One region of the Alitiscatomonas sp. genome, then DNA from elsewhere that is predicted to be linked to it. Evidence: predicted binding sites of a transcription regulator. Region 1 holds the regulator's gene; each other region holds the start of a gene.
What was found. Region 1 encodes HrcA, which represses chaperone genes, less so after heat shock. Its sites were predicted from a motif close to TGTTAGCACTCNNNNNNNNNGAGTGCTAACA; they were not measured.

Region 1 (3,278 bases):
GACCATCAACATGTTAGAGGAGTCCACCGCTCTCCGTGACAAGGTTCACGAGAACGCTGCATACTTCCGTAAAGAGATGGAGAAGATCGGCTTTGATCTGCTTCCGGGCGAGCATCCCATCGTTCCGGTTATGCTCTACGACCCGAAGGTTGCCAATGAGTTTGCCCGCCGTATGTTAGATAAGGGCGTATACGTAGTAGGCTTCTGCTATCCGGTAGTTCCCAAGGGACGTGACCGTGTACGTACCCAGATTTCTGCGGGACATACAAAAGAGGACCTGGATTTCGCAGTGAAGTGCTTCGCAGAAGTGAAGGCTGAAATGGGGATCTAAGGATCTGTAAATAAGGATAAAAAAGAGGAAGGGAAACCTGGATGACAGGGCCCTTCCTTTTTTATGGATCTATTGGGTTTTCTCGACTGCCTCAAATACCTCCACCTTCTGGAGCCCGTAATCCAGGGCTTCTTTGTGGGTATCAAAATAGATATCCAGGTGGTTTTCTACTACGCCGCTGCCCTTATCCTCCACTGTATAGACAATGCCGTCGATGAGGAGCTTCGTTCCCAGAGGGAACTGGTCCAGGTCGGCAGAGATGGTGTGGTCTTCTTTGGGAACTGCGCCGGAATAGGTGTACAGATGACCGCCGCTGCATGCTTCACAGCCGCAGTAAGCGGAGATCTTAAAGGTTCCATAGGATCTGCCGGGAACGGTGGTCTCCTCCGGCTCTGTCTCTGTTACCTTTGAAGAGGGAGCTTCCTGGGAGCCGTCTGCCATCCCGCTGGCGTCTTCTGCTGGCTTCCGGGGGCCTCCGGACGTTTTCGCTGGTTCGGCTTCCATGGCTTTGTCCGCAGGCCTGGCGGCCTCCAGGGGGCTTTCAGGCCCGTCATATGTATCCTCCACGGCTTCTTCAAAGCCTGGCCCGGTCTCGGCGGCCTGGGAGGGGAATACGGCGATGGAAAGGAACAGGGCAGTACCGGCCATGGCGGCGCGGCAGAATCCATTTTTCTTCATAAGCAACCTCTCTGTTGATCGTACTTAAAATTACAATTTGTCATAAAGAAATTTCATTTATTTCATTATATTTACAAAAGTGTTAAATGTCAAGAAAAACAGCCGGATCTTCCGGAGGTTTCTGCCGAAACAGCTGTTTCAGATCCTTTCATTAGAAGGTTTCTCCGTTCCGGCTCCCGCATCGGAAGAAATGATAAAAATGCATCAATGCAATGAAAAATGAAAAAATATCTTGACAAACGGGGACTTAAGTAATATAGTAACAACTGTAAATGTTAGCACTCATAGATAAAGAGTGCTAATAAAACAAAAAGAGGGTGAAAATGTGGAGCTGGACGAAAGAAAAGAGAAGATTTTGAAAGCCATAATCCAGACGTATTTAGAGACAGGAGAGCCAGTAGGCTCCAGAACGATCTCCAAATATTCTGGTCTTAAGTTGAGCTCCGCTACCATAAGGAACGAGATGTCGGATCTGGAGGAGCTGGGATACATTATCCAGCCCCATACGTCGGCAGGACGGATCCCCTCTGATAAGGGATACCGGTTCTATGTGGACCAGATCATCCAGGAAAAGGACAGCCAGGTAAACGCCATGCAGGACATGATGATCCAGCGGGTGGACCGGGTGGAGCTTTTACTGAAGCAGATGGCCCAGATCCTGGCCAGCAATACCAATTATGCGACCATGGTCAGCGGTCCCAATTACCACCAGACGAAGCTGAAGTTCATCCAGCTTTCGAGAGTGGAGGCCAACAAGCTTCTGATCGTGGTGGTGGTGGAAGGAAATATCATCCGGAATTCCTTTGTGACTCTGGATGAAGAGCTTTCCAATGAAGAGATATTAAACTTAAATATCCTTTTGAACAACAGTCTCAACGGGCTTACGATCCAGGAGATCAACCTGGGAGTGATCGCAAGGCTCAAGGAGCAGGCGGGGATCCACAGACAGGTGGTGGAATTTGTCCTCAACGAGGTCTCTGAGGCCATTGGCTCCCAGGCGGAGGATCTTCAGATCTATACCAGCGGAGCTACAAATATTTTCAAGTATCCGGAGCTCTCCGATACGGAAAATGCCAGCAAGCTGATCAGTACCCTGGAGCAGAAGGAGCTTTTAAAGGGACTGTTTGATGAAAGCCAGGCGCCGTCGGCATCGGATTCCCAGATCCAGGTCTATATCGGAGATGAAACGCCGGTGAAGACCATGAAGGACTGCAGCGTGGTCACTGCCAACTATGTGCTGGGAGACGGCCTTAGGGGAACCATCGGGATCATCGGACCCAAGAGGATGGACTATGAAAAGGTCGTCGGGACCCTAAGGACTCTGGTGACCCAGCTGAATGAAACATTTAATAAGCAGCAGTAAATAGAAATGAAAGGTGTCGAGTCAAGTGGAAGAGAAGGAACTGGAAAAGAAAGCTCCAGGAGAGGCAGAAGCAGAAAATATTCCCGAAAACGGAGCGGGAGCTGAAAATACAGCGGAAAACACGGCTGGGCCGGCAGGGGCCAGCGCAGACGGAGAAGCTGCTCCGGAAAATGGAAAAGAAGAAAAGAAAGAGAAAAAGGGCTTTTTTGGAAAGAAGAAGGACCCGAGAGATACCCAGATCGAGGAGCTGACAGATCAGTTAAAGCGGTCCATGGCAGAGTTTGACAATTACAGGAAGCGGACGGATAAAGAAAAGTCCGCTATGTATGAGATCGGAGCCAGGGATGTGATCGAGAAGATCCTTCCTGTGGTGGATAATTTTGAGCGAGGCCTTGCCACCGTTCCCGAGGATGCGAAGGAAACGCCCTTTGCCGAAGGAATGGAGAAAATATATAAGCAGCTTATGAAGACCCTGGACGACATGGGCGTAAAGCCCATCGAAGCTGTGGGCAAGCCGTTTGATCCCAATTTCCATAATGCAGTGATGCATGTGGACGACGAATCCCTGGGAGAGAATGTGGTGGCATCGGAGCTGTTAAAGGGATATATGTACCGGGATACTGTGGTACGCCACAGCATGGTGCAGGTTGCCAACTAACTGGAAGTAATTTATCATTGTTTATAAATTCAGGAGGAAATCACTATGAGCAAGATCATTGGTATTGACTTAGGTACAACAAACAGCTGTGTAGCAGTTATGGAAGGCGGTAAACCGACCGTTATCGCCAATACAGAAGGAATCAGGACCACACCGTCCATCGTGGCATTTACAAAAAATGGAGAAAGACTGGTAGGTGAGCCGGCAAAACGTCAGGCCGTGACCAACGCAGACCGCACCATCTCCTC
Region 2 (3,278 bases), on a different contig from region 1:
GGCCAGGGAGCAGGGAAAGATCCGTTTCATCGGCATCACCAACCACCGGCTGGCTGTGGCTCATGAGGCCATTGACAGCGGCCTTTATGATACCCTCCAGTTCCCGTTCTGCTATCTGTGCAGCGAAAAGGATGTGGAGCTGGTGGAGGACTGTAAGAAGAACAACATCGGCTTCATCGCCATGAAGGCCCTGTCCGGCGGACTGATCACCAACTCTGCCGCCGCCTATGCCTTTGAGGACCAGTACGACAACGTGCTTCCCATCTGGGGCGTCCAGAGGGAGAATGAGCTGGATGAATTTTTAAGCTATATGGAACATCCGCCGGTGATGAACGACGAGATCCGGGCTCTCATCGAGGCGGACAGAAAACAACTGTACGGAAGCTTCTGCCGGGGCTGCGGCTACTGTATGCCGTGTCCGGTGGGGATCGAGATCAATAACTGCGCCCGGATGTCCCTGCTGCTGCGCCGTTCTCCGTCCGAAGGCCATCTGTCCCCCGAGGGCCAGGCAAAGATGATGAAGATCAAGGACTGCCTCCACTGTAACCAGTGCATGAGCAAATGTCCCTATGGCCTCAATACGCCGGAGCTTTTACAGAGGAACCTGAAGGACTATGAGGAGGTCCTGGCCGGGAAGGTCATGACTCCCACCAACTTCTAAACAGGCAGAGAGCCGGGAAAAACGCTGGGAACAGCCTTTTCCGGCTCCTGGTCATATAGAAAGAGGGCCGCTGCCAGTCTGCAGCGGCCCTCTGGGCTTTCCGCCCTTCATCATCCTTCAATGGCGATGTAATTGGGTGTTTCCACCTTCTTCTGCTCCTCCTCTTTGGGAACAGACAGGGAAAGGATCCCGTTTTCAAATCTGGCTGTGATATCCTCCTGCTTTACGTTCTCACCCACGTAGAAGCTCCGGCTCATGGCTCCGGCGTACCGTTCACGGCGGATATAGCGGCCTTCCTTATCCTTTTCGTCCTTATCCAGGCCCTTGGAGGCGCTTATGGTCAGACAGCCGTCCTTTAACTCAGCATGGATCTCATCCTTCTTAAAGCCCGGAAGATCAATGTCGATCACATACCGGCCATCCGCTTCTTTAATATCGGTCTTCATGACTCTGGAGGCGTTCTTTCCGTACAGCGGACTGCGTTTTCCAAAGAATTCATCGTTAAAGGAATCCATCATTTCATCAAATAAGTTTTCACCAAAGATACTGGGCATCAGCATAAATCATTCCTCCATTCTATATGTCAATTTACTGCTGGTCACAAATAAGTTTCTGGAACCGGAGGAGGCAGGAACCAGACCAGACATTTGAAGTCCTTTTTCTGTTTTCTATTTCGTCTCCTTTGTTCTATCTGTAATATATCACGCATTATTAGCACTGTCAAGAGGTGAGTGCTAATTATTTTGTGAAAAAAGTATGAAGTCAGCTGACCATGACGGCCCGTGATCCTTCAGGCATTTGACATCCCGCTTCCGGGACCGTATAATATTTCCATAAGAAAAGAGGAGGACCGATTATGCCAGATATAAGAGAGATCACAGATCTGTCGGCTCCGGAGCTGGACATTTATGCCAGGCTCTCTGAGGGCCAGCTGCTTCACTATTACGAACCGGATACGGGCCTTTTTATTGCTGAAAGCCCCAAGGTCATCAGCCGGGCCCTGGATGCCGGATATGAGCCGGTGTCCCTTTTAATGGAGCCGGAGCATGTGGAGGGAGAAGCCAGAGAGGTGGTCTCCCGGTGCGGCGGTATCCCCGTCTATACGGCAGAGGCCAGGATCCTTACGGAGCTTACGGGTTTTCAGCTGACCAGGGGCGTCCTCTGCGCCATGCGGCGGCGGAGGCTGCCGGATGCGGCTTCCCTCTGCGCTGGGGCCAGACGGGTGGCGGTCCTGGAAAACGTCATGAATCCCACCAATGTGGGGGCCATTTTCCGGTCTGCGGCCGCCCTGGGCATGGACGCGGTGCTCCTGACGCCGGGATGCAGCGATCCCCTGTACCGGCGGGCCGCACGGGTCAGCATGGGCACAGTGTTCCAGGTGCCCTGGACTTTTTTTGACCGGCAGCAGTGTCCGTGGCCGGAGAGGGGGATGGAGGTCTTAAGGGAGCTGGGGTTTAAGACGGCCGCCATGGCCTTAAAAAAAGATTCGGTGAGCATCGGCGATCCGGCCCTCCTGGCAGAGGAGCGGCTGGCGGTGGTGCTGGGGACCGAGGGAGACGGTCTGGCGGCGGAGACCATTGCAGACTGCGACTATACGGTGATGATCCCCATGGCCCACGGGGTGGATTCTCTCAATGTGGCGGCGGCGTCAGCCGTGGCCTTCTGGGAGCTGGGGAAAAGATAAGGAGGTGGGGCGATGACCGAAATGGAGCTGAGAGAGGAGATCCGTCGTTATGAGCCCTTCAATGAACAGGAACGGGAGGATAAGAAGGAGATCCTGCGGCAGATGGAACAGGCAGACAATATCCTGACCAGGGACAACCGGAACGCCCATATCACGGTCTCTGCATGGATCATGGACAGGGACCGGAAAAAGGTCCTGATGGCATACCACAATCTTTACCAGTCGTGGGCATGGCTTGGGGGCCATGCAGACGGGGACGCCGATCTGAAGGCGGTGGCGCTGAAGGAGATCCGGGAGGAAAGCGGGCTGGAATCCGTCCGGTTCGTGACAGAGGATATTTTCTCCCTGGAGATCCTTACGGTTGACGGCCACGAAAAACGGGGAAGCTATGTGCCGTCGCATCTGCATCTGAACGTGACCTATCTGCTGGAGGCGGACCCAGAGCTTCCGCTGCGGATCAAGGAGGACGAAAACAGTGAGATCGGGTGGATCGGTGTGGAAGAAATCGAAAGAAGATCCACGGAAAAATGGTTTGTGGAACGGATCTACTCCAAATTATGCAAGAAGGCCCAGAGCCTGAGGAATGGAAAGCTGGCGATTCCGGAATGAACGATTAAGAGGGAACGCCTGGAAAAATTTCAGCTTTGTGACAAGATCACGGAAAATTTCCAGAAAAACGGTTATGATAAGAACATAAAGAAAAACATCAACCCAGGGAGGGCGGATATATGAGATTAAAGGATAAGGTTGCTATCATAACCGGCGGAAGCCGCGGGATCGGCTTTGCCACAGCAGAAAGATTTTTACAGGAGGGCGCCAAGGTCATTATCACAGCCAGCTCCGAGGAGAATGCGAAGAAAAGCGCAGCCCGCTTAAAGGAGCTGTATCCGGATTCCGTGGTGGACGGGATCAGTCCCAACCTTTCCAGCCTGG
Region 3 (3,278 bases), on a different contig from region 1:
GGACTCAGGCCCTGGAACTGAACAGGGGAGAGTATCCGATGTCCCTGGAAAGATCAGCAGCAAATTTCTGCACATATTCCAGCTGGACCTTTAAAAGCTCTTCGCTGTTTAAGCGGATCGTGGGGGCGATGATGCCGATGGAGCCGGCCAGTTCACCCTCTGAGTTGAAGACAGGGGCTCCGATGCCCACGGCGTCGTTGACGTATTCTCCATAGGTGATGGCGTAACCGGACTGACGGATCTTTTTTAACTCGTCACGGAGATCGCCGGCATCCACCCGGGGGAAGGCGTGGTCGTGTTCAATGATCTTTTTCACATATTCCTCAATAAAGGAGGGAGACTGGTAGGCCAGGAGCACCTTGCGGATGGCTCCGCAGTGGAGATACATCTCATAGCCAAATTCCTCCACCACCTTTATGTGGTTGGGACCGTCCACCTTTTCGATCACAAGCCCCTTGTTGCCTACGGGGATCACCAGATAGGAATCCTCCTCGGTCCTGGCAGAAAGGGCGGACAGGAGAGGATGGGCGGCATCCTGTAAACGGATCCCGTTGGCAGCGGCCTTTCCCAGAGGGATCAGCGCAGGCCCCAGACGGTATGTATGTGACCGCTCGTCGCGGATCACATATTTTTTTTCACAGAAGGTCTGGAGGATCCGGTGCACAGTGCTGGGAGGCAGATCGATGGCCTCCGCCAGTTCCGCAATGGAATAGCTGCGGTTCCTTTCCTTCAGTACCTCCAGGATCTCAATGGAGCGTAGAAGGCTCTGGATCATTTTCCGGCACCGTCCGTATCTTCTTCCACAGTGGCTGATTCTGCCGGAACCGGAGAAGCGGCTTCCTTTACGGCCTCAGCGGGTTCTTCCTGGGGAGCAGTTTCAGGGGCCGGTTCTGCGTCTTTTGGTCCCTCAGCGTTTTTTTCTTCCCCGGCCTTGCACTTTCCGGGTTCCAGCGTAATATACGTGCGCTCTTTGGCGGCGTCACAGGAAGAAGTTCCCTTTCCTGTTTCCCCAGAGGACGTTTCCTCGTCTTCGTAATCATGGAAATCTTTGTCCAGCTCATCATTGAAAGATTTATACTTCAAATAATAGGAAATACCTGCGGCGGCTGCACCGATGGCGGCCCCAAGAGCGATGAGCAGACCTGTTTTTTTCTTGGACATAGTTCATTCTCCTTTCAACCGGCATGAACGTAAACCGATATAGATTAATAATAAGCCATATTCCAGGAAAAAGGAAGGGATATTTGTAAAGAAAATGAAAAAATCCCAAAAAAATTCCATAAAATTAGCACTCGACCCTTGACAGTGCTAATAATGCGTGCTATAACATTACTTGTGAAAAGGAACAGAGATTTTGAAATGTTCTGGAATTTCAACCAATAGAAAAACATAAAGACAGAAATGGCAAGGAGGAGTCAGTAATGAAATTAGTACCATTATTTGACAGGGTTGTTTTAAAACAGTTAGTTGCAGAAGAAACGACAAAGTCCGGTATCGTGCTTCCGGGTCAGGCAAAAGAGAAACCGCAGCAGGCAGAAGTCATTGCCGTTGGACCGGGCGGAGTTGTGGATGGCAAAGAAGTTACCATGCAGGTAAAGGTTGGAGACCAGGTGATCTTCTCTAAGTACTCCGGAACTGAGGTTAAGACGGACGACGCAGAATACATCATCGTAAAACAGAACGATATTCTTGCTGTTATTGAATAAGCAGCGGCGGGAGACCGTAAGGCTGCGGCTGCTCCGGCCTGGCCGGAGAGTATATAATTTGGAGGTAATTGAATCATGGCTAAGGAAATTAAATATGGCGTAGATGCCAGAAAAGCTCTGGAAGCTGGCGTAAATAAACTTGCTGATACCGTCCGCGTGACATTAGGGCCCAAAGGAAGAAACGTGGTCCTGGATAAATCCTTCGGAACACCGCTGATCACCAACGACGGCGTGACCATCGCAAAAGAGATCGAGCTGGAAGACGCTTTTGAAAACATGGGCGCACAGATCTTAAAAGAAGTTGCCACAAAGACCAACGACGTTGCCGGTGACGGTACTACCACCGCAACCGTTCTGGCCCAGGCAATGATCAATGAGGGAATGAAGAACCTGGCAGCAGGTGCAAACCCCATTATTTTAAGAAAAGGAATGAAGAAGGCCACCGACGAGGCTGTGAAGGCCATCGCTGAGATGAGCCAGCCCATCAGCGGCAAGGCACAGATCGCAAGGGTCGCAGCAATCTCCGCTTCCAGCGATGAAGTAGGCGAGATGGTTGCAGACGCCATGGAGAAGGTGACCGGAGACGGCGTGATCACCATCGAAGAGTCCAAGACCATGAAGACCGAGCTGGATCTGGTAGAAGGAATGCAGTTCGACAGAGGCTACATTTCCGCATATATGTGCACAGATATGGAGAAAATGGAAGCCGTTCTGGACGATCCCTACATCCTGATCACAGACAAGAAGATCTCCAACATCAACGATATCCTTCCGTTACTGGAGCAGATCGTGAAGACTGGCGCAAAGCTTCTGATCATTGCTGAGGATATCGAGGGCGAGGCTCTTACGACTCTGATCGTAAACAAATTAAGAGGAACCTTCAGCGTAGTGGGCGTAAAGGCACCGGGCTACGGCGACAGAAGAAAAGAAATGTTAAAGGATATCGCGATCCTCACAGGCGGTACTGTGATCTCCGAGGAGCTGGGTCTTGACCTTAAGGATGCGACCATGGAAGAGCTGGGCCGTGCGAAATCCGTTAAAGTACAGAAAGAGAACACCATCATCGTTGACGGCCTTGGCCATAAGGAAGAGATCGCCAACCGCATCGGCCAGATCAAGGGCCAGATCGAGGAGACAAAATCTGACTTTGACAGAGAAAAGCTCCAGGAGAGACTTGCAAAGCTTTCCGGCGGCGTAGCAGTGATCCGTGTGGGCGCTGCCACAGAGACAGAAATGAAGGAAGCAAAGCTCCGTATGGAAGACGCCCTGGCAGCTACAAAGGCAGCCGTTGAAGAGGGCATCATCGCAGGCGGCGGATCTGCTTACGTTCATGCAGCAGAGAAGGTGGCAGCTGTGGTAAGCGGTCTGGAAGGTGATGAGAAGACTGGAGGAAACATCATCTTAAAGGCACTGGAGGCTCCCTTATATCATATCGTTGCCAACGCAGGCCTGGAGGGCTCCGTGATCGTCAACAAGGTAAAAGAGATGGCCACAGGCATGGGCTTTGACGCATACAAAGAAGAGTACGTTGATATGGTAGAAGCAGGGATCCTGGATCCCGCAAAGGTTACG

Region 2: a site for HrcA is predicted at 1,371-1,401, ahead of WIH05_RS02390 (Hsp20/alpha crystallin family protein). Genes of this name have one in related genera too.
Region 3: a site for HrcA is predicted at 1,284-1,314, ahead of WIH05_RS12510 (co-chaperone GroES). Genes of this name have one in related genera too.

The regions. Positions count from the first base shown of each region.
Region 1 covers NZ_JAXXBR010000081.1:9,642-12,919, forward strand. The annotation lists gene WIH05_RS07655 (glycine C-acetyltransferase) at 1-331, shown strand, start outside; gene WIH05_RS07660 (3D domain-containing protein) at 401-1,009, opposite strand; gene hrcA (heat-inducible transcriptional repressor HrcA) at 1,335-2,372, shown strand; gene grpE (nucleotide exchange factor GrpE) at 2,398-3,030, shown strand; gene dnaK (molecular chaperone DnaK) at 3,076-3,278, shown strand, end outside.
Region 2 covers NZ_JAXXBR010000042.1:24,495-27,772, forward strand. The annotation lists gene WIH05_RS02385 (aldo/keto reductase) at 1-661, shown strand, start outside; gene WIH05_RS02390 (Hsp20/alpha crystallin family protein) at 772-1,221, opposite strand; gene WIH05_RS02395 (RNA methyltransferase) at 1,518-2,345, shown strand; gene WIH05_RS02400 (NUDIX hydrolase) at 2,358-2,954, shown strand; gene WIH05_RS02405 (3-oxoacyl-ACP reductase family protein) at 3,074-3,278, shown strand, end outside.
Region 3 covers NZ_JAXXBR010000122.1:6,486-9,763, forward strand. The annotation lists gene WIH05_RS12500 (IclR family transcriptional regulator) at 5-775, opposite strand; gene WIH05_RS12505 (hypothetical protein) at 772-1,161, opposite strand; gene WIH05_RS12510 (co-chaperone GroES) at 1,422-1,706, shown strand; gene groL (chaperonin GroEL) at 1,782-3,278, shown strand, end outside.